Sphaerisporangium krabiense: one gene and its partner. The protein of the gene in region 1 interacts with the protein of each later gene in a pairwise test. Links are inferred from orthologs where the notes say so. Each region holds a gene or a part of one and is shown on either strand. Other genes may lie near its edges.

Region 1 (2,875 bases):
ACCGAGCACGACGGGATCAAGCAGATCGCGCTGGCGGGCGACCGCATCGGCGTCCTCAGGGCCGACGGCGCCGCGCTGGTCAAGGAGGGCGGCCTGTCCGCCACCTGGGTCACCGAGCACGACGGGATCAAGCAGATCGCCCTCTCCGGCAACCGCATCGGCGTGCTCACCGGCGACGGCAGGGCCCTCGTGAAGGAGGGCGGCCTGTCGGCCACCTGGGTCACCGAGAACACCCACGTCAAGCAGATCGCGTTGTCCGGCAACCGCATCGGCGTCCTGAAGAGCGACGGCACCGCCCTGGTCAAGGAGGGCGGCCTGTCCGCCACCTGGGTGACCGAGAACACCCGGGTCCGCCAGATCGCGCTCTCCGGAAACCGCATCGGCGTCCTCAAGGGCGACGGCACGGCCCTGGTCAAGGAGGGCGGCCTGTCGGCCACCTGGGTCACCGAGAACACCGACGTCCTCGAACTGGCCCTGTCCGGCGACCGCATCGGCGTCCTGAAGAGCGACGGCGTGGCGCTGGTGAAGGAGGGCGGCCTGTCCGCCACCTGGGTCACCGAGAACGACGACGTCATCCAGCTCGCCCTCGCCGGCGACCGCATCGGCGTCCTCAAGGGCGACGGCGTGGCCCTCGTGAAGGAGGGCGGCCTGTCGGCCACCTGGGTCACCGAGAACGACGACGTCACCCAGCTCGCCCTCTCCACCGGCAACGACTGACCCCCCGAGCCCGGCCCGCCCCACCCACCGCCCGGGGCGGGCCGCCCCAGTGGACCGGGCCGTTCGCCTGCCATGACGGGCGGGCGGCCCGGTTCGCGCCAGGTGGGGCGAGTCGTTCACCCGTCACGACGGGCGGATGGTCCGGTTCACGCCCAGGTGGGACGCCCGTTCTGCGGCCGGGCGGCCGGGTTCTAGACTTCGGCATCATGGCCGTACAGATCTCACCGAGCATTCTCAGCGCCGACTTCGCCAGGCTCGCCGACGCCGCCGCCCAGGTGGGCGCCGCCGCCGACTGGCTGCACGTCGACGTCATGGACAACCACTTCGTGCCCAACCTGACCATCGGGCTGCCGGTGGTCGAGTCCCTGCTGAAGGCGACCGACCTCCCGCTCGACTGCCACCTGATGATCGAGGACCCGGACCGGTGGGCGCCGGCCTACGCCGAGGCGGGGGCGGGCAGCGTGACGATCCACGCGGAGGCGGCCAAGGCCCCGGTGCGCACGCTCCGCGAGATCCGCAAGGCGGGGGCCCGCGCCGGCTTCGCGCTCAACCCCGGCACGGCCGTCCAGCCCTACGAGGACCTGCTCGGCGAGATCGACATGCTCCTGGTGATGACCGTGGAGCCCGGCTTCGGCGGCCAGCCGTTCCTCGACATCGTGCTCCCCAAGGTCCGCAAGGCGCGCGAGCTCATCGACAAGCACGGCGGCGAGGTCTGGCTCCAGGTCGACGGCGGCGTCTCGGCCGCGACCATCGAACGCTGCGCCGAGGCCGGCGCCGACGTCTTCGTGGCCGGCAACGCCGTCTACGGCGCCGCCGACCCCGCCGGCGCCGTCCGCAGCCTCCGCGCCCAGGCCGAGCACGCCTCCTCCGCGCCCTGATCGGGCCGGCGCCGCACGCGCCTCCTCGGGCCCAGGCCGATCGCCCGTTCTTCGCGCGCTGATCGGCCGGGCCCGTGGACGCGTTCTCCGCGCCGTGGTGAGGACGTCACGGACGGTGGGTCAGGCGAGGCCGCCGGTGGCGTGGATGTTCTGGGACGTGATCCAGCGGGCGTCGGGGCCGGCGAGGAAGGCCACGACGTCGGCCACGTCCGCGGGCTGCCCGAGACGGCCGAGGGCGGTCACCTGGGCGGCCGTCTCCAGGGCTTCCGCGGAGTTGGTGCCGCGCAGCAGGTCGGTGTCGGTGGCGCCGGGGGAGACGGTGTTCACGGTGATGCCCCGCGCGCCGAGCTCCATCGCCGCGACCGCGGTGAGCTGCTCGACCGCCCCCTTGCTGGCCGCGTACGGGGCGATGCCGGGCGCCGGGCGCGTGGTGTTGAGCGTGGAGATGTTGATGATCCGCCCGCCGTCGGGCATGTGCCGGGCGGCGTGGCGGACGGTCAGGAAGACCGCGCGGGCGTTCACCGTCATCGCCTGGTCGTACAGCTCCTCGTCGAGTTCGGCCAGCGGCGCCGGGGTGAAGCTCAGCGCGGCGTTGTTGACCAGGATGTCCACGGCCCCCAGCCGCTCCTCGGCGATCTCCATCAGCCGCTCGGCGGCCCCCGCCTCGGCCAGATCGGCCCGCACGGCGTGCGCCCGTCCCCCCGCCTCCGCCACGACCTTCTCGACCTGCGCCGCGGCCTCGGCGTTGCTCGCGTAACTGAACACCACCGCGGCGCCGTCCCGGGCCAGCCGCTCGACGATCGCCCGGCCGATCCCCCGGGAACCCCCGGTGACCACGGCCCTCTTCCCCTGAAGCGCCGCCATGACGCCCTCCTCGCCGGTGAATCGTGATGGGACTTCCGGTTTCGAACCTACGGCCTCCGGTTCACCCGCGCACGCCCGGATGATTCGGTGAAACAGGCACGCGTTACTGAAACGCCGCGGCTTTGGCGACCTCGCCGCCTCGCGGGGCGGGATAGCCCTCCGAACCCTGTTCGATATGGCGGGAACGCCCTGAAGATCGGCCGTCACCGACCGTGATGATCATCCGGGATCTCGCGGCCATGGGGGCCCAATCGTGCAGGGCTTGCGCGGGGACTCAACTGGCGGGATCACACAGCGTCGCCGCCGGTTGGCGTTCGAGGCATTGACACTGCCTCTAACCCGCCATGATCATGGGGGCGCTCGGTGCGATTTATATCTCTTTTATGCGCGTTTCAATGAGGGCCATGGCGCGCCTC
Region 2 (2,970 bases), 2.3 Mb from region 1 along the record:
CGTCATCGAGCTGGTCCCCGGCTCCTACGACCTGCCGGGCGCCCGCTTCCTCGACCTGGTCACCGTAATGGACCGGCTGCGGCGCACCTGCCCGTGGGACGCCGAGCAGACCCACGAGTCCCTGGTGCCGTACCTGCTGGAGGAGTCCTACGAGGTCCTGGAGACGATCGAGGAGGGCGACCACGCCTCCCTGCGCGAGGAGCTCGGCGACCTGATCTTCCAGGTCGTCTTCCACTCCCGCGTCGCCCAGGAGCGCGAGGAGGCCGACGGCGGCTTCGACGTGGACGACGTCGTGCAGGGCATCGTCGACAAGCTGGTCCGCCGCCACCCGCACGTGTTCGCGGGCGTCGAGGTGAGCGGCGCCGACGAGGTCAACGCCAACTGGGACGTGATCAAGGCGGCCGAGCGCGCCGCGAAGGGCCGCGTCTCGCTGCTGGACGGCGTCCCGATGGGCCAGCCGGCGCTGTCGCTCGCGCACGGCCTGCAGAGCCGCGCCGAGCGCGCCGGCGTCCCCGAGAGTTTGTCCCGCGCCGTCGGCCAGGGCGTCGGCCGCGAGCTGTTCGACCTGGTGCGCCGGGCCCGCGCGGCGGGCCTGGACCCGGAGGCCGAGCTGCGCGCCGCCGCCCGCGACTACCGCGACCGGGTGCGGGCCTGGGAGCGTTCGCGCGAGGCCCCCGAGAGCTGAGCCGTAGGGCGGGAGGGCGCGGCGTGCCGGGGGGCGGGGTCCCGATAGGCTCGGGAGGCAAACCGTCCGCAAGCCGCGCCGCGCACGACGCCGCGGTGATGGGTTCCGGGGGGCCCACCCCGGGCTGACAAACCTAGGAGCGCTTGGTGGCTGCCATCGAGGCCATTACCGCCCGCGAGATCCTCGACTCCCGGGGCAACCCGACGGTCGAGGTCGAGATCCTGCTCGACGACTACAGCACCGGCCGCGCGGCGGTCCCGAGCGGCGCGTCCACCGGCCAGTTCGAGGCCGTGGAGCTGCGGGACGGCGACGAACGGTACAACGGCAAGGGCGTCGAGAAGGCCGTGCTGAACGTCACCGACGAGATCGCGGAAGAGCTCGTCGGCTACGACGCCGAGGAGCAGCGCCTGGTCGACCAGGCCATGATCGACCTGGACGGCACGCCGAACAAGAGCCGCCTCGGCGCCAACGCCATCCTCGGCGTCTCCCTGGCCCTGGCCAAGGCCGCCGCCGACAGCGCCGACCTGCCCCTGTTCCGCTACGTCGGCGGCCCGAACGCCCACGTGCTGCCGGTGCCGATGATGAACATCCTCAACGGCGGCGCCCACGCCGACAGCAACGTCGACATCCAGGAGTTCATGATCGCGCCGATCGGCGCGGCCACGTTCTCCGAGGCCGTGCGCGTCGGCGCCGAGACCTACCACGCGCTCAAGAGCGTGCTCAAGCAGAAGGGCTACTCCACCGGCCTCGGCGACGAGGGCGGCTTCGCCCCCAACCTGCCGAGCAACCGCGACGCCCTCGACCTGATCCTCGTCGCCATCGAGAAGGCCGGCTACACCCCCGGCGAGGACGTCGCCCTGGCCCTGGACGTGGCCGCCACCGAGTTCCACTCCGACGGCGTGTACACCCTGGACGGCAAGGGCCACGGCTCCCAGGAGCTGATCGCCTTCTACGAGGACCTGGTGCGCTCCTACCCGCTGGTCTCCATCGAGGACCCGCTGGACGAGGAGGACTGGGAGGGCTGGAAGGCCATCACCTCCGCGCTGGGGAGCAAGGTGCAGCTCGTCGGCGACGACCTGTTCGTCACCAACCCCGAGCGGCTGGAGCGGGGCATCCGCGAGGGCGCGGCCAACGCCCTGCTGGTCAAGGTCAACCAGATCGGCACCCTGTCGGAGACCCTCGACGCCGTCGACCTGGCCCACCGCAACGGCTACCGCTGCATGATGAGCCACCGCTCCGGCGAGACCGAGGACACCACGATCGCCGACCTCGCCGTCGCCACCAACTGCGGCCAGATCAAGACCGGCGCCCCCGCGCGCTCGGACCGCGTCGCCAAGTACAACCAGCTCCTGCGCATCGAGGAACTTCTCGACGACGTAGCCCGCTACGCGGGTCGCGCCGCCTTCCCGCGCTTCCAGAGCTAGGTTTTTCCGTATGGCTTGCCCGTATTCGCGGGCAAGCCATACGGACCTGGGAGAAGCATGAACAAGAGACCGCAGCTCACGGGGAGGGCGGCGATCCTCGCGGTCGTGGTGTGCGCGATCGCGATGAGCCTCGCCTATCCTGTGCGGGAGTTCGTCGCGCAGCGGCGCCAGATCGCCCAGCTCGAACACCAGCAGGCCCAGGCGCTGAAAGACCTTCAGGAGCTCGGCGAGCGCGGCAGGCTGCTCTCCGACCCCGAGTACCTCGCGCGGCTGGCCAAGAGCAGGCTGCACTTCTGCGAGGCCGGCGAGAAGTGCATCGTCGTGCGGGACACCTCCAAGAAGGCGTCGAGCCCCAAGCCCGGCGCGACCCCGTCGCCGAGCCCTCCCTGGTACCAGACGCTGTGGGAGTCCGTCGAGGCCGCCGACCGGGGCACCGGCCGCCGCGCCGAGCCGACCCGCACCCCGGCGCCGTGACGGCGGGTACAGGCCGCACGGGCGTCGGCGCGACAGTCAGGGAGATGACGATGGTGGATCCGGCCGACCTGGCCGTGGTGGAACAGCAGCTCGGCAGGCCGCCGAGGGGGGTCCGCGCCGTGGCGCACCGCTGCCCGTGCGGGCTGCCGGACGTCGTGGAGACCACGCCCCGGCTGGCCGACGGCTCGCCGTTCCCCACGCTCTTCTACCTCACCTGCCCGAAGGCGGCCTCGGCGATCGGCACGCTGGAGTCGTCCGGGCTGATGAAGCGCATGCAGGCCCGCCTCGCGGACGATCCCGCCCTGGCCGCCGCCTACGCCCGGGCCCACGAGGGCTACGTCGAGGCGCGCGACAAGGCGGCCACCGAGGACGGCGTCGAGCCGCTGC

What was found.
Region 2: the proteins of rpe (region 1) and eno interact in binary tests that used the Escherichia coli proteins (3 or more experiments, as listed by UniProt). The link is inferred for Sphaerisporangium krabiense from one-to-one orthologs.

The regions. Positions count from the first base shown.
Region 1 is NZ_JACHBR010000001.1:5,649,652-5,652,526, forward strand. The notes cover bases 1-2,759. They hold rpe (ribulose-phosphate 3-epimerase), read left to right. Parts: upstream 1-923; coding sequence 924-1,595; downstream 1,596-2,759. Other genes in these bases: BJ981_RS24775 (peptidase S1), read left to right, coding at 1-717; BJ981_RS24785 (SDR family oxidoreductase), read right to left, coding at 1,716-2,459. UniProt on the Escherichia coli protein: Catalyzes the reversible epimerization of D-ribulose 5-phosphate to D-xylulose 5-phosphate.
Region 2 is NZ_JACHBR010000001.1:3,360,521-3,363,490, forward strand. It holds eno (phosphopyruvate hydratase), read left to right. Parts: upstream 1-831; coding sequence 832-2,109; downstream 2,110-2,970. Other genes in the region: BJ981_RS15030 (nucleoside triphosphate pyrophosphohydrolase), read left to right, coding at 1-685; BJ981_RS15040 (FtsB family cell division protein), read left to right, coding at 2,167-2,583; BJ981_RS15045 (DUF501 domain-containing protein), read left to right, coding at 2,634-2,970. UniProt on the Escherichia coli protein: Catalyzes the reversible conversion of 2-phosphoglycerate (2-PG) into phosphoenolpyruvate (PEP). It is essential for the degradation of carbohydrates via glycolysis.